2 linked regions of the Cystobacter fuscus genome follow. The protein of the gene in region 2 interacts with the protein of the main gene of each other region in a pairwise test. Links are inferred from orthologs where the notes say so. Each region holds a gene or a part of one and is shown on either strand. Other genes may lie near its edges.

The links.
Region 1: the proteins of ftsA (region 2) and CYFUS_RS47500 interact in binary tests that used the Escherichia coli proteins (3 or more experiments, as listed by UniProt). The link is inferred for Cystobacter fuscus from one-to-one orthologs.

What each region holds. Positions count from the first base shown.
Region 1 is NZ_CP022098.1:11,721,920-11,730,222, forward strand. Bases 3,331-6,242 are described here. They hold CYFUS_RS47500 (rod shape-determining protein), read left to right. Parts: upstream 3,331-4,225; coding sequence 4,226-5,260; downstream 5,261-6,242. Other genes in these bases: CYFUS_RS47490 (glycosyltransferase family 2 protein), read left to right, coding at 3,331-3,494; CYFUS_RS47495 (putative ABC transporter permease), read left to right, coding at 3,445-4,047; CYFUS_RS47505 (DUF2171 domain-containing protein), read left to right, coding at 5,374-5,613; CYFUS_RS47510 (bifunctional lysylphosphatidylglycerol flippase/synthetase MprF), read right to left, coding at 5,620-6,242. Outside these bases: CYFUS_RS47480 (tRNA(His) guanylyltransferase Thg1 family protein), read right to left, coding at 25-780; CYFUS_RS47485 (malectin domain-containing carbohydrate-binding protein), read right to left, coding at 820-2,601; more of CYFUS_RS47490, read left to right, coding at 2,775-3,330; more of CYFUS_RS47510, read right to left, coding at 6,243-7,038; CYFUS_RS47515 (hypothetical protein), read left to right, coding at 7,123-7,878; CYFUS_RS47520 (hypothetical protein), read left to right, coding at 7,878-8,303. UniProt on the Escherichia coli protein: Forms membrane-associated dynamic filaments that are essential for cell shape determination. Acts by regulating cell wall synthesis and cell elongation, and thus cell shape.
Region 2 is NZ_CP022098.1:9,783,110-9,791,474, reverse strand. What follows is about bases 378-3,351. They hold ftsA (cell division protein FtsA), read left to right. Parts: upstream 378-1,235; coding sequence 1,236-2,468; downstream 2,469-3,351. Other genes in these bases: CYFUS_RS39600 (ATP-binding protein), read right to left, coding at 2,481-3,351; CYFUS_RS39610 (cell division protein FtsQ/DivIB), read left to right, coding at 378-1,188. In the rest of the region: CYFUS_RS39615 (D-alanine--D-alanine ligase), read left to right, coding at 1-206; more of CYFUS_RS39610, read left to right, coding at 334-377; more of CYFUS_RS39600, read right to left, coding at 3,352-6,608; cell division protein FtsZ, read left to right, coding at 7,130-8,344; CYFUS_RS39590 (hypothetical protein), read right to left, coding at 8,349-8,365. UniProt on the Escherichia coli protein: Essential cell division protein that assists in the assembly of the Z ring. May serve as the principal membrane anchor for the Z ring.

The sequences.
Region 1 (8,303 bases), 1.9 Mb from region 2 along the record:
GCATGGTCATCACCTCGGAAGGGGTCAGGGCCCGGAGCGCATCCGCTCGCGGACATAGGCATCGTAAGCCTCTTTCATCGGAAGATCCTGGTCCACGCGCAGCCTGCGGCGCGTGGAGCGCACCGTCTGGCCGGTGACGGGATTCACCCCTTCCTTCTCGTACTGCTCCCACACCACGCCCGAGCCACGCCGCTGCCAGAGCGGCAGCTCGTTGAAGTTGATGCCGCGCTGGAAGAGCAGCTCGTTCTTGAAGCCCACGGACTGGCCGTGCAGGACCCGCGAGGCCTGTGCCGCGCTCTGGCCCTCCTTGCGCAGCGTCCAGTAGCACCAGCCATTGAGCGCGCACCGGGTCGCATCCGACTGACGCCAGCGGAAGTAGTCCAGCACCGCGTCCTCGTTCACGCCCAGCCACACCCGGCTGTCGAACACGGCCGGCACCCCCGCCGCGTGCGTGAAGGTGGCGCTGGCCAGGCCCGCGCTGAGCGACACCAGCTTCTCCACCTCCCGGTCGTAGAGCGACCACTCCGGCCGGAAGAGGATGGAGATCTCATCGCTCTCCGTATAGGCGTAGAGGCCCTGCAACTCCTCCATCAACGCCGAGGCCGTGCGCACCATCTGCTCGTGCATCCGGACGTCGAAGGGCTTGTCGTAGTGCGTCTCCGTGAAGCGCGAGAACCCCCGGCCATCCACTCGCAGCACGCACCACGCCCCACGCAACAGCCGCAGGGAGTGGAAGAACTCGCCCTCACGCATCCGGGATTCGAAGTCGCTCGGGTCCATCTTCCACCCTCCATGGACTGACGAGAAAGTCCCGCGACTCTACGGGACGAACTGGCGCACGTAGAAGCCTTCCCGCCAGGGCGACCAGGTGCTGATCGGCGACATCAACAGGGGCTGGTTGCTGGCATCCAGGGCGAGCGCGGAGTCCACGTAGTAGTTGCTCGACATCATGGCGTGGGGATTCGAGGCGATGGCCGACCACTGCCCCCCACTCCACTTGCGGAGGAAATGCGGGGTACTGGTAAGGTATCGCGCGCGCTCATTCCAGGTTGCCACGAGGCTCCCGTCCCGCCCCGCCGCGAGTGCCGGTCCGTACGCCTCCGTCGAGGAGCGTGACCAACCATCGAGCCCATTGTCCGTGAGCTGACTCCATGCCCCGTTGGCGGCGGACCAGCGGGCCACGAAGATCCTGCGTTCGACGCTCACCCGCGACTCATCGATCCAGGCCACGGATGGAGTGCCCTCGATAGGGTCGACCACCAGCGAGGGGTTCTCGGCGACCGCGTATTCGTTCTCCGGGGTGTGGTTCAAGACGCCGCCCAGACGCACCCACTGGCCGGCCTCGTAGCGGAAGACATGGACGGTGCCGCGCGAGAGGTAGGGATTGGAATCATCGTACGCGTCCCACGCGACGACGGCACGGCCGTACCGGTCGATGGCCAGAGAGGGATTGCGCGCGGCTCCCAACCCGGTCCCGGACTCCATGGCGGCTCCCAGCTGTGTCCAGGCCAACCCGTTCCATTGGTAGACGTAGACGCGGGGCTGGGTGTCGTAGCTCGACCAACTGAAGTAGCTCTTCATCGCGATGGCCACCACGGGGTAGCCGGAGGGGGTGAGGGCCAGCGAGACGCCCTGGGGCACCTCCCTGTCCGGCACGATCACAGGGGGCATCTCCTGCCAGAGCGTGCCATTCCACCGGACAACGGAGATGGAGTCCGCGTACGACTGCATGAAGGCCACCAGGGGCCTTCCACTCGCATCCAGCACCAGCGAGGGCGATGTCACGTCTCCGGCCTCCGGCGAGCCGAGCCCTCCCCCCACCGGGAGCCACTGGCTGCCGCTCCAACGCCGCACGAGGAGCTGGGTGGTGACGAAACCCGACCCGCTCTCCGGGTAGACATTCTCGACCCAGGCGACCGTGGGACGGCTCAGGGAGTCCACGGCCATCACGGGCTCCCGAGGCGAGGAGGGGCGCGTGCCGCCCGCCAGCAGTCCCCCCAGGGCCTGCCAGGACGAGCGCTTCACCTCGAGGGCGGAGAGGGTGGCGTACCCGTCGGGATAGCCGAACCCCAGGACCAGCTGATCGTCATCGACCATCACATCGAGGCTGACCGTGTACGCGTTGAAGGTCCCCGCCTCCTTTCCGAGGTCGAAGCCTTCGACGTACATGCCTTCCTCGGCGGAGATGTCGAAAGTGTGGAAGCCGGGCCCCAGCTCGTCGGCGAAGTGGAGGTCGACGCGGTAGACGCCGGGCCCGGGCACCGGAAGGGTGTAGCTGAACTGGCCGTTCGTCCGCGCGCTCTGGTAGAGCGGATCCTCCTCGGTGCCGGAGATGGGCTGGGTCATCACCACGGGGCTGCCGCCACTGAAGCCCCAATCGGCGTCCCATACCTTGCCGGTGGAGTCCGTGTAGGCCTCCCCGCCCACGTTGATGCGGATGGGCAGGGTGACGACGGATTGTTCAACCTGCTGGAGTCGTGGCGACTCGACGGACTCCGGAGCGCAGCCCGGAGCCAGCAGCAACGCCCCGAGCAGGGGCAACGCGCCCAGGCGGCGACCAGAGAAGAGGGAGGGGTTGGAAACCAGGGGAAGGGGGGGCATGAGGCTCTCTCGAGGAACGCGACTCCACCCCGTCGGGGTGGCGCGCCCCTGACGTCCGTCCTTCCCGTTTATTCTGTCTAAACGTTCTTGATGGGTCTGACCCAATTCAATGCGGCCGGCATCCTCGGTAAGAGTCGCGCGGAGCCTGGAAATCGGCTAGAGCGCCACTCGCCATGCTCGTCTCCGTCGTCATCCCGGTCTACAACGAGATCTCCACGCTCGCCGAAATCATCCGCCGTATCACCGCGGTGGACTTCCCGAAGGAACTCGTCCTCGTGGACGACTGCTCGCGCGACGGCAGCCGCGAGCTGCTCCAGCGCCTGACCACCGAGGGCCTCTCGGTCGTGGGCGGCACCCCGAAGAACCGCAACGAAGTGCGCGTGTTCCTGCAGGAGAAGAACCAGGGCAAGGGCGCGGCCCTGCGGCGCGGCTTCGCCGAGTCCACCGGGGACATCATCATCGTGCAGGACGCGGACCTCGAGTACGACCCGCGCGACATCCCCCGCGTGCTCCAGCCCATCATCGATGGCGAGGCGGACGTCGTCTTCGGCAGCCGCTTCACCGGCACGCCCCGGCGCGTCCTCTACTTCTGGCACTCGGTGCTCAACAACATGCTCACCACGTTGAGCAACATGACGAGCAACCTCAACCTCACCGACATGGAGACCTGCTACAAGGCCTTCCGCACCGAGGTCATCCGCTCCGTCACCGTGGAGGAGGACCGCTTCGGTTTCGAGCCGGAGATCACCGCCAAGGTGGCTCGCGGCGGCTGGCGCGTCTTCGAGGTGCCCATCAGCTACCACGGGCGCACCTACGAGGAGGGCAAGAAGATCGGCTGGAAGGATGGCGTGCGGGCGCTCTACGTCATCGGGAAGTACGCCCTCAAGCGCTGAGCCACCCCCTGGAGCCACGGGCTTCACGGCGGCCCGTTCCGCCGGTCCCAGTGCCCGGCACGACGCGCATCCCCAACTTCGGGGCGTGTTACCTCGATACGTCCTCTATGGCTGCGCGGGTTGGGTGCTGGAGGTGTGCTTCACCGGCATGGAGAACGCCCTGAAGGGGGACCGGACCGGCACGGCGAAGACCTACCTGTGGATGCACCCCATCTACGGCTCAACGGCCCTGAGCCTGGAGTCCCTCCAGGAGCGGCTGCGCTTCCTGCCCCGGCCCCTGCGGGCGCTCGCCTACACCGTCGTCATCTTCGGCGCGGAGTTCCTCAGTGGCTGGCTCCTGCGCAAGGCGCTCGGCCGCTGCCCCTGGGACTACGACGACAAGGGATGGAGCGTGAAGGGACTCATCCGCCTGGACTACGCCCCCTTCTGGTACGCCACCGCCCTGCTCTTCGAGCCCATGCACGAGGCCTTCCTGCTCGTCACCCGCGAGGCCCTGCGCCACGCGCCCGGCGCCCCTCCCGCACTCGAGGCCCCTGCCTGCGTGAATCCGTAAAAAAACCGACAGATAAGGAAAACTTGGGTAAAAGGTTCCGGGGTTGGACGCTCTGCGGCCGGGCCCCGGGCTTGACGTTGCCTTTTCTTTCTGCAACGGGGGCTGCGTAGTAGGTTGCCGCGCGATCCCACTGTTCCGTGGGAATTGACGACGTAGTCCGGAAAGTTCCCGCCCCCGTATGTTCGACTGGCTCCACACTCTCTTCTCGCGTGACCTCGCCATCGACCTGGGCACGGCCAACACGCTCATCTACATCCGCGGCCAGGGCATCGTGTCCAACGAGCCCTCCGTGGTGGCCGTCCAGCAGGACGCGCGCGGCGGCAAGAAGGTGCTCGCCGTGGGCAAGGAGGCCAAGGAGATGCTCGGTCGGACCCCGGGCAATATCGTGGCCATCCGCCCGATGAAGGACGGCGTCATCGCCGACTTCGAGATCACCGCGGCGATGCTGCGCTACTTCATCCAGACGGCGCACAACCGCAAGTCGCTCGTCTCCCCGCGCATCGTCATCGGCATTCCCTCGGGCATCACCGAGGTGGAGCGCCGCGCGGTGCGCGAGGCCGCCGCCAACGCCGGCGCCCGCGAGGTGTACCTCATCGAGCAGCCCATGGCGGCCGCCATCGGCGCGGGCCTGCCGGTCACCGAGCCCAGCGGCAACATGATCGTCGACATCGGCGGTGGCACCTCCGACGTGGCCGTCATCAGCCTGGCCGGCATCGTGTTCGCCAAGAGCGTGCGCATCGGCGGCGACAAGCTGGACGAGGCGATCATCCAGTACGTCAAGCGCAAGTACAACCTGCTCATCGGCGAGCGCACCGCGGAGCTCATCAAGATGGGCATCGGCACCGCGTACCCCACCGAGGAGGTCATGACCATGGAGATCAAGGGTCGCGACCTGGTGGCCGGCGTGCCGCGCACGCTCACGGTGAGCAGCGACGAGGTGCGTGACGCGCTCGCCGAGCCCGTCAATGGCATCGTCGAGGCGGTGAAGCTCACGCTCGAGCGCACCCCGCCGGAGCTCGCCGGCGACATCGCCGACCGCGGCATCGTGCTCGCCGGGGGTGGCGCGCTGCTCAAGAACCTCGACACGCTCCTGCGCGAGGAGACGGGTCTGCCGGTGTTCCTCGCCGAGGATCCGCTGTCCGCGGTGGTGATGGGCGCGGGCAAGGCGCTGGAGACGCTCGATATCCTCCGGCAGGTCTGCCAGCCGGGCTAGGCCGCTCCCCCTGCCCTCCAGCACCAGGCGGACGGGCAGGCGCCATGGGTGGGTGGACTCCGCGGTGTTCATCTCATTGGGCAATGCCACACAACCCAAGAGAGGAGCGGAGGATGATCGACCCTGGAGAAATCCACGAGGGAATGACGGTGCGCGACGGGACCGGGCGCAAGCTCGGGACGGTGGAGAACGTGGGGACCACCCACTTCGAGCTCGGACAGGGCTCGCCCGCCCGCCGGGAATACGCGGTGCAGTTCCACCGTGTCGCGCGAGTCCAGGGCGCGGACATCTACCTCACGCCGACGCATCCCCCGCTGCCCCCCGAGGAAGAGCCTCCGCCCCGCCGGGCGTGAGACCCCTCACGGAGCCTGAAGTGTCCGGTGTCCGCGCGCCCAGAAGAGCAGGGCCGCCGCCAGCGACGGAGCCAACACCGCCACGATCATGACCAGCCAGTCGCCCCAGCCCTCGGCGCGCGGCAGGTTGTAGAGCAGGGCCTCGAGCAGGGTGAGGCTCGCGTCGCCGGTGATGACCCAGGCCAGCAGGGTGGCGAGCCCCCGGCGCCAGCGCCGCACGAGCGAGAAGAGCGCCACCGTGAGCCCCACGTCGAAGAGCACCCAGGCGGCCTGGATGTGCCAGGAGGGGAAGTGGCTGGTGGTGATGGGCAGCGCGAGCAGCACCGTCCACGGCACCAGCAGCACCGCGGTCAGCCAGATGAGCAGCAGGGGATGCTCCAGCAGGCTCCTCGCGCCGAAGCGCAGCAGGCTGCCCTGGGCGAAGGCCTTGAGGGAGTCGTACACCGCGAGCACGGGACCCCGCGTCCGGGGCCATGCCAGGAAGACGGGATCCCACGAATGGGGGCGCAACCGGGCCTTGAAGGCCCGCAGGCCCTCGAAGTCATAGAGGGGCTTGCCCAGCCGGCGTGCCAGCCTCAGCACCCCGGCCACCTCACCCGACAGCGGCGCCAGGCCCAGCGTCAGGAAGCTCCGGTCCTCGGCCGCCGCGGCGCGCATCAGCCCATCCACCAACAACTCCACGGTGCCATTGGGCGCCCGCTTGTCGCGCAGCAGGTGCTGCACGAACCAGCCCTCGCGCGCGTACACGGGGATGGCCGACAGGAAGGCCACCACCTCCCCGTCCCGCTCCGCCACGAAGCAGCGCCGCGCCTCGGGCCGATCGAAGGGCGACAGCTGCACCAGGAAGCCCATGGGAGCCATCCGCCGCGACTCCAGCCAGCGAGCCATCAACCGCTCCATCCCCTCGCGCACCGGGCTCGTGGGCTCACGCACCTCCGCCACGTCCACCGCCCGTACGCGCACGCCCTTGGCCCTCGCGCGGCGCAGCTGCTCGCGCAGGTGGCGGCTGTCGCGCAGGCACTCCTCCCACCGCCGCGGGTCCCACACCGGCTGCTCGCCGATGAGCAGGGACTCCAGCGGCGTGGCGTGTAACAGCCGTGTCTCGATGGCGAAGAAACACACCCGCCGGCCCTGTGTGGCCGCATGCGCCGCGAAGCGCTCGGCCACCTCGGCGAGCCGCTCCGTCGAGGCGATGGGCGCCCCCGCCACCACCCACGCGCTTCCCGTGTCCACGTAGGCCACGCACGCGTCGTCCCCGTCGAACCAGTACGCGTACCCGGGCTCCAGCACCTGGAAGGACGTGGTGTTCCAACCGTGACGCCGCAACAGCTCCAGGACTCGCGACTTCTCCGCACCATCCCCGTTCATGGCCATGCCGTGCTCGCGTGTGGGTCCAGGTCCGAGCGCGCCCCTGTCGGCGAACACCCACTCGGCTCCACCTGGAAGTGACACGGCGAGGAGCGGCGCGGTAGATAAATCCCCTCCCATCCCTGCAAGGAGTGAGTTGGGTTGACACCTCGACATGTATTCTCCGCCCCGCACCGCCCGCTGGCAGCCGGGCTCGCGCTCTGGGCGCTCACCGCGCTCATTCCCCTGAGCGCGGCCCGCGCCGATGAGGTGGAGGAGGACACGCGCCTCTTCCCCCACGCCGGCAACGCGCGCCTGTTGTCCAGCGATGAGGCCGCGCCCATCAAGCATCTGACCATCGGCCTGCAGCGCACCGCGATCCCCCTGGCCCTGGGCATCGCCGTGGACACCTCGCTGCTGGCGGACATCGCCACCGCCGCCAACGTGGGCGTGCGCTGGGGCGCCGAGTGGGGCATCCACCGCTTCGTCATCGGCGGGCGCTACACGTGGTTCCTCGGCGGGGAGACGCTGTCCAACGCCCTCAGCGAGCAGGTGCCCGAAATCCAGCGCGTCGACGTGAACTTCAGCGGGCCCAGCGTCTATGCGCTCTACGGCATCGTGCTCGGGCGCTTCCTGGTGCAGGGCGAGGTGCGCCACTACATCTACCAGAACACCGTCACCACGGCGACCGGCGCGGTGGTGTTCAACATCATCGGCAACCTGTCCGCCGTCGGCGAGCTCGGGGTGCGCTTCTCCGAGGGCATGCCCCTGCGCGGCGCGTTCGGTCTGCGCTACGGCGGCCCGACGCTCGGTGTGTCCCTCGGCCTCGCGTACGTCGACGTCACCGAGCCCCTGCTGCCCTACAACGAGGGCCGCGTTCCCTTCCTCCCCGCCTTCGACCTGTCCCTGACCTTCTAATGAACCGCCTCGCTCCCGCCCTGCTCTGCTCCCTGCTGGTCACCGCGTGCTCCGCCGAGGTGGCCATCGACTCGGATCCCATCTCCACGACGGTTCCGGTCACCTCCATCTTCGAGCCCACCTATGCCGAGGTGGCCATCGACCTGCCCGCGGACACGCAGGACCTCGCGGTCCTCGTGAAGGAAGTGACCGCCACCCTGACCGTGGTCAACCCCTCGACCGTCTTCACGCTGAACGCGTCCGCGCGCCTGTCCCTCGAGGGCACCGCCACGCCGGATCAGCCCATCATCTACACCCCGCGCAACCTGCCCCCGTACTACGCCAAATCCCAGGAGCTGCTGTCGGCCAACTTCGGACCCGCCTCGCGCACGGAAGCCACCATCCCCAGCTCGGAGACGTTCCTCAAGGCCGTGCGCCAGCCGCGC
Region 2 (8,365 bases):
TCGGCGCCCATCGCGCCCTGGGTTGTAGTGGCGGCTCTCGTTCGGACGTCATCCTGACGCCCTCGGGGGACGTCTTCCTGCTGGAGACCAACACGCTGCCGGGAATGACCGAGTCCAGCCTGCTGCCGAAGATCGCCGCGGGCACTGGCATCGACTTCCCCTCGCTGTGTGAGCGGCTGTTGCAAGGGGCCTCTGTCAAGGCCTGAGTCCGGTCCTCATCGGTAGTGAACAAGACCGGCCTCCTCCTCGAGGAAAGCCGGACTACAGCGACGTGTCTGTAGCCAAAAACTGGCGGGGAGATCCAACCGCGCGCAGCATGCGCCGGCGCACACCATGGCATTCGGCAAGAGCAAGAACCGGCGTCACCAGGACGTCGCCCAGAAAAAGGCGGCGATGGCGGGAGCCGTGCGCACGCACGGGCCCGGGGTGCTCAAGGCCATTGTCCTCACCGGTCTGACATGCGCCCTGGTCTGGGGCGGCATCGAGCTGCGGCGCTGGGCGCTCACCTCGCCCTTCTTTTTGCTCAAAGAAACGTCCTTCAGCGGGTTGCACCGGGCGCACCCGGGCGAGCTGCTCAAGCTGTCCGGGCTCACGGTGGGGCAGAACCTGTGGACCCTGGACGTGGACTCGCTCGAGCGCGCCATGGCCACCCACCCCTGGGTGCGCGACGTGCAGGTGCGGCGCCACTTCCCCGCCAGCGTGTCCGTGGAAGTCTCCGAGCACGTGCCGGCGGCGCTGGTGGTGCTCAACGATCTGTACCTGCTCAACGAGGAAGGCAAGCCCTTCAAGCGGCTGCAGCCCGAGGACGGGTTGGACCTGCCGCTCGTCACCGGGGTGGACCGGGAGGCCTACCTCGCCGACGAGGCCAAGGCGCACGAGCGTCTGCTCGAGGCCCTGGCCATGGTGGCGGCGTACACGTCCGCGCGCTCCGAGAAGAGCGAGCGCCTGAGCGAGGTGCGTGTCACGGACGACGGGCTGGTGTTGATGTTGTCGGATGGGACGCAGGTGCGGATGGGGGAGGGGGCGACGGAGGAGAAGCTCCAGCGGCTCGCGCGGGTGCGCGAGGGGCTCAAGGGCAAGGGGCTGTCCGCGGAGGTCATCCACCTGGACAACCGGGCTCGGCCCGGCTGGGTGGCGGTCAAGATTTCGAGTCCCGTGTCCGAGAGGAACGGGACGTCGGCGCAGTAGGGGCACGCGCCCCCCTTCACGAGAGTGGGGGGGCCTGGAGGGCAGTCATGGCGAAGCAGAAGTCCGGGGAGATCATCGTCGGCCTCGATATCGGCACGACGAAGATCTGCGCGATCGTCGGGGAGCTGACCGACAGCGGGATCGACATCATCGGTATCGGCACGCACCCGTCGAAGGGTCTGCGCAAGGGCGTGGTGGTCAACATCGAGGCGACCGTGTCCTCCATCCGCCGCGCGGTGGAGGAGGCCGAGTTGATGGCCGGCGCGGAGATCTCCCATGTGTACACGGGCATCGCCGGTGGCCACATCAAGGGCTTCAACTCGCAGGGCATCGTCGCGGTGAAGGACAAGGAGGTGCGCGAGGCGGACATCGCGCGCGTCATCGACGCGGCCAAGGCCGTGGCCATTCCGCTCGACCGCGAGGTCATCCACGTGCTGCCCCAGGAGTTCATCATCGATGACCAGGGCGGCATCAAGGAGCCCCTGGGCATGGCGGGCGTGCGGCTGGAGGCCAAGGTGCACATCGTCACCGGCGCCGTGTCCAGCGCGCAGAACATCGTCAAGTGCGCCAACCGCACGGGCCTCAACGTGGCGGACATCGTCCTGCAGCCGCTCGCCTCGGCCGAGGCGGTGCTGGGCGAGGACGAGAAGGAGCTGGGCGTGTGCCTCGTCGACATCGGCGGGGGCACCACCGACATCGCCATCTTCTCCGGCGGCTCCATCGTGCACACCGCCGTCATCGCCCTGGGCGGCAACAACCTGACGAGCGACATCGCCATCGGCCTGCGCACCCCGGCCCACGAGGCCGAGCGGATCAAACAGAAGTTCGGCTGCGCCCTGGCCTCGCTCGTGGACAAGGACGAGACCATCGAGGTGCCCAGCGTGGGCGGCCGTCAGCCGCGCGTGCTCGGCCGGCAGATCCTCTGTGAGATTCTCGAGCCGCGCGTGGAGGAGATCTTCCAGCTCGTGCACCGGGAGATCCAGAAGTGCGGCTACGAGGATCTGCTCGCCTCGGGCGTGGTCATCACCGGTGGCTCCACGCTGCTGGCGGGCATGCCGGAGCTGGCCGAGGAGGTCATCGGGCTGCCGGTGCGCCGGGGCATGCCGCGCGGCATCGGCGGGCTGGTGGACGTGGTGAAGAGCCCCATGTACGCCACCGGCGTGGGCCTGGTCGTCTATGGCGCCCGGCACCTGGACCGGAAGATGTTCCGCATCCGCGACGAGAACGTCTACAAGAAGGTCAAGGGCCGCATGCGCGAGTGGCTCGAGGACATCTTCTAGGAGTCCGCGCGTTCACCGCGCGCCGCGGGCCGGCTGCTGTTCGATGAACTTCTGCAGCCCGTCGATGTCCACGGGTTTGACGAAGTGCTGATCGAACCCCGCCTCCAACGCGCGGTGGCGATCGCTCGCCTGGCCATAGCCGGTGAGCGCCACGAGGGTGAGCTGCTGGCCGAGGGGCCCCGCGCGCAGCCGGCGCGCCACCTCGTAGCCATCCATTCCAGGTAGTCCGATGTCGAGCAGGACGATGTCCGGGCGATGCTCCTCCACGGCCTGGAGCGCCGCGAGCCCATCGTGGGCCTGCCAGACGGTGTGCTCCCAGGTCTGGAGCAACTCGGCGAGCGTGTCGGCGGCATCCAGGTTGTCGTCCACCACGAGGATGCGCCGGGCGCTCGAGGGCGGGGGGTCCACGCGCGTGTCCGGAGGGGGCCGTGGCGCGGTGGGCTCCTCGGCGAGCGGGAGCCGGACGATGAACTCGCTGCCCTGACCGAGCCCCTCGCTCCTCGCCTCGATGGTGCCGCCGTGCAGCTCGACGAGGTTCTTCACCATCGTGAGCCCGATGCCCAATCCTCCCTGGGAGCGATGGAGGGGGCGCTCCGCCTGCTCGAAGAGGTTGAACACGCGGCCGAGCATCTCCGGGGAGAGGCCGATGCCCGTGTCCTTCACGCGGATTTCCGCGTCGGTGCCCGCGCGCTCCAGGCCCACGCGCAGGGTGCCCCCGGGCTCGGTGTACTTGGCGGCGTTGGTGAGCAGGTTGACGACGATCTGCTCGAGCCGGATGGCATCCCCGAAGGTGCGCGGGGGCTTGCGGGGCAGGGTGACGCTCACCTCGTGGCGCCGCTCGTCGAGCAGGGGCTGCACGGACTGCAGGGCGCGCTCGATGATGGCGGGCAGCTCCACGAGCGTCTTGCGCAGCTCGATGTGTCCCCGGGTGATGCGCGACACATCGAGCAGATCATCCACCAGCCGCGCGAGGTTCGTCGTCTGCCGCTCGATGATCTCGATGGCGTGGCGGCCCTTGTCGTCGAGGGGAGCGCGAGCGGCGATCAGCTTGAGCGCGGCGCGTATGGGAGCCATGGGGTTGCGCAGCTCGTGGGCGAGCATCGCCAGGAATTCATCCTTGCGGCGCTGGGCTTCCTGCAGTGCCGCTTCGGCCCGCTTCTGCTCGGTCAGATCCCTCGCCTCGAGCACGGTGCCCACGCGCTGGCCCTCGCGCAGCAGGGGGCTCGCCGCCAGGGCCACGGGCAGGGCGGTTCCCGACGTGCGCACGAAGAGATCCTCGTGCGTGCCGCCCCGGGTTCCCGGTCCGGTGAGCAACCGCTCGAGGGCACAGGAGCCGGTGCAGACCGCCGCTCCTGGCTGGGAGGGATGGATGAGGTCATGGAGCCGCTGGCCCTGGACGTCGGCGAAGACGTGCCCCGTCATCCGCTCGGCCGCGGGGTTCATATAGGTGCAGCGGCCCTCGCCATCCGTCATGTACAGGGCCGAGGTGGCGTTCTCCGCGAGGGTGCGGGTCAACTGCCGCTGGTAGTGCTGGAGGGCCTCCTCGGCGGCCTTGCGCTCGGTGATGTCGAAGATGATGCCCTCGAGGCAATACGGCTGGCCGGCCTCGTCGTAGACGGCCCGCCCGATCTCCGAGACCCAGCGCGTGCTTCCGTCCGCGTGGCGCACGCGGTACTCCAGCTCGTAGGGCTCGTGTTGCTCCACCGCCCGGGTGATTCGCGTCTCCACGGAGGAGAGATCCTCGGGGTGGACGAGGGGGGCCCAGGTCAGTCCCGCGAGGAACTCGGAGGCGGAATGGCCCGTGAGGGCGAGCACCGGCTCGCTCATGAAGCTGAAGCGCCAGGGCGACTCGGGCAGGCACTCGTACACGGCGCCGGGGACGTTGAGGACGAACGAGCGGAACTTCTCGCTCTTCAGGGTGGCCCGCAGGCGCGACAGCTCCAGTTGCGTGCGCACGCGCGTGAGCAGCTCGCGCGCGCTGAAGGGCTTCACCAGGTAGTCGTCCGCGCCCTGGCTCAGGCCCTCCACGCGCGACTCCTCGCCCGCTCGCGCCGAGAGCAGGATGACGGGCAGCGTGCGGGTGCGCTCGCTCGCGCGCAGCTCGCGCAGCAGGCCGAAGCCATCGAGCCCGGGCATCATCACGTCCGTGAGGATCAGATCCGGCGGACGCTCCCGCACGGCCGCGAGCGCCTGGAGCCCATCCGGGACGATCTCCACGGTGTGTCCCGCGCCGAGCAGCAACCCGGACACGTATTCGCGCATGTCCGGCGTGTCGTCGACCAGCAGGATGCGGCCCAGGCCCGCGGTCGTCTCGGCGGGAGGTGCCGGCGGGTGGGGCAGTCCGCGCAGGGCCTCGTCCACGAAGGGCGCGGCGCTGGCGTCGCTCGAGCGTGGGGCTTGGGCCTCGCCGATGCGCTCGGCGGGCAGGTGTGCGCGGCCGGTGGGGAGCATCACCGTGAAGCGCGTGCCCTGGCCCGGGGTGCTCGCCACGGAGAGGGTGCCGCCGTGCAGCTTCACCAGCTCCTGTACCAGCGCGAGCCCGATGCCGCTGCCCTCCTGGGTGCGGCTGCGTGCTCCTTCCACCCGATAGAAGCGCTCGAAGAGGTGGGGCAGGGCCTCGGCGGGGATGCCCGTGCCCGTGTCCTCCACCTCGAGCACGGCGCGGCCATCGCCCGGCCGGAGCCTCACCGTGATGCCGCCCTCGAAGGTGAACTTGAAGGCATTGGAGAGCAGGTTGAGGACGAGCTTCTCCCACGCGTCCCGGTCCACGTAGAGGGGCTCGGGCAGCGGGGGACAGTCGATCGTCAGCGAGAGGCCGGCCTGCTCGGTGGCGGAGCAGAAGGCGCTCGCGAGGCCGCGCGTGAGCTCGGAGAGGTCCGTGGGCACGAAGCGGGCCTGGACGCGTCCGGCCTCGAGGCGGGAGAAGTCCAGCAGCGAGTTGACGAGCTTGAGCAGCCGCAGGGCGTTGCGGTGGAGCGTGTCGAGCCGCGCGTGCTGGGAGGGCGTCAAGGGGCCGAGGACTCCCGAGCGCAGCTCCTCCAGGGGGCCCAGCATGAGCGTGAGGGGAGTGCGGAACTCATGGCTCACGTTGCTGAAGAAGACGCTCTTCGCGCGATCCAGCTCGGCGAGGGTCTCGGCGCGTCGGCGCTCTTCCTCGTAGGCATGCACGCGGGCGATGGCGTGGGAGATGTGGTCGGCCACCTGGGAGAGGAAGCCGCGGTAGTTGTCGTCCAGCGGCAGCCGGGGGCTGGTGCCGGCGACGAGGAAGCCCGAGGGGTTCTTCTCGTCGGTGGAACGGATGGGCAGCAGCAGGGCCTGACGCGCCGGTTCGGGCCAGGGGCCTCCGGGGAGGGCACTCGCCCAGGGCCCCAGCCGCGCGAGCTCCATCTCCACGGCGCCGGTCCAGGCCCGTGTCAGGGGCCATGGGACTTCGATCGCATGCACCGCGATGTGCCTGGGTGCCGCCTCTTTGGCAACGGCGCCGCCCAGGCCCGCGAGGGTGGCCGTCGTCCCCGCGGTGTCGAGCATGTACAGCAGGCAGAAGGGCACGTCGTGGGAAGCGGAGCCGAGGACGGACAGGGCCGCCGCGTAGGTGCCTGGGAGGCTGGTCTCCGCGGACGTGCGAGCCGACAGCTCGCGCAGCACGTGCAGGCGCCGCTCGCCCAGCACCTTCTGGGTCGTCTCGCTCACGGCGGTGAAGACGCCGCCCACGGCGCCGGACTCCACGCGGATGGGGCTATAGGAGAAGGTGACGTAGGCCTCCTCGGCGAAGCCGTTGCGCTGGAAGATGATGAGCTGATCGTTGGACCAGGTGGCTTCGCCCCGGGCGAGCACGCCGCGCAACATGGGCTCGATGACGGTGCGGGTCTCCGGGTCTCCCCACAACGCCCGCGACAGCCCGGGACTGCCGAGCGCCCCGGGGTGCTTGCGCCCGAGGATGGGGATATAGGCGTCGTTGTAGAGCGCGATGAGCTCCTCGCCCCAGCGGACGATCATCGGGAAGCGCGAGTCCAGGCAGATGCTCACCGCCGTCTTCAGGCTCTGGGGCCAGTGCTCGGGAGGACCGAGCGGGGTCCGGGTCCAATCGAAGGCGCGGATGCGCGCCCGCATCTCCCCCCCGCCAGTCAGTCCCTCTTCCACTCATCCACCTCATGGAGCGTCTCGCGGTGCACTGCTCCTTATGCCCCGGAGATGGTGGCCCCGCGCTCGAAAAGCCACGGCCCTGGCGCTGCTCTGTTGGGTTTCCTGTCGCTCCGGGCGCGCTGCGCGATTGTTCTCTTGCCGCGTGGCCTCCACCTTCATGTAGAAGGGCCATGTAGAAGGGCGGGGAGGGTCGGCGCGCGGTGGAACCCTCCGCAGTGGTAGACGGAGCTTTCGCGCGCGCGCACCGCGTGCAGCGAGTCCACATTCATGGACTGCGGCGGTACGCGGAGGAAGAGTGCCTCGTGCCCCGAAATGCCCGTGGCGCGAGTCAAGAGGTGTGATGCTCCCACCACGTCGCACGGCTGCTCTGGTGGGGGCTTTCGCGTAAGTGCCTGTGACGACTTGGCGATGCGACGAGGCGCTACATGTTCGTAGCTCAGAACTTGCCAAAGATCGCGACTTGCTGAAGATGGTGTTTGCAGGTGCGCGCGCGGGCACGCGCGAAAAGAAGGAAACACATGGACCAGTTCGAGCAGAACAAGCAGGCCGCCAAGATTCGCGTCATCGGCGTGGGGGGCGCTGGATGCAACGCGGTCAATACGATGATCATGGCGAAGCTTGAGCGTGTCGACTTCATTGCCGCCAACACCGATGTCCAGGCACTGGCGGCGAGCAAGGCACCGACGCGGCTGCAGCTCGGACAGACGTTGACGAAGGGCCTGGGCGCGGGTGCCAACCCGGAGATGGGGCGTGAGGCGGCGCTCGAGTCGCGCGATCAGATCGCCTCGATGATCGAGGGCGCGGACATGGTGTTCGTCACCGCCGGCATGGGCGGTGGCACGGGCACGGGCGCGGCGCCCATCATCGCGGACATCGCCAAGAGCCTGGGCTGCCTCACCGTGGGCGTGGTGACCAAGCCCTTTCTCTTCGAGGGCAACAAGCGCCGCAAGCAGGCGGAGCAGGGCCTCGTGGAGCTCAAGGCCGCGGTGGACACGCTCATCACCATCCCCAACCAGCGCCTGCTCACGCTGAGCACCGCGCCCATGCCGCTCTTGGAGACCTTCAAGCGCGCCGATGAGGTGCTCCTCAACGCCGTGCAGGGCATCTCCGACCTCATCCAGTACCACGGCTACATCAACGTGGACTTCGCCGACGTGAAGACCATCATGAGCGACAAGGGTCTGGCGCTCATGGGCACCGGCCAGGCCACCGGCGACAAGCGCGCGCTCAACGCCATGCAGCAGGCCATCTCCAGCCCGCTGCTCGAGGACATCTCCATCGACGGCGCCACCGGCCTGCTCATCAACATCACCGGCGGACGCGAGATGACCCTCCAGGAGGTCAACGAGGCGCTCACGCTGGTGCACGACGCGGCCGATCCGGACGCGGAGATCATCTTCGGCTCGCTCATCGACGAGAACATCTCGGACGAGGTGAAGATCACCATCATCGCCACGGGCTTCGTCTCGCGCGACACCAAGGTGCGCCAGCCGGCGCCGGTGGTGCAGGTGCCCGTCGCCACGCGCCCCGCGCCTGCCACGCTGTCCTCGGCCCGCGAGGAGGTGGCCAGCCTGGTGCCCGCCAAGGCCGGCTCGCGCACCCTGGCCCAGGCCGAGGGCCGCTCGCTGGCCAGCCGCACCGCGGTGGTGAAGGACGCGGCCCTGCCCCTGGACGAGGATCAGTTCGACATCCCGACGTTCCTGCGCCGTCAGGGTCAGACCGAGATGCCGTGAGCGGCTAGCGGCCGGGAAGGT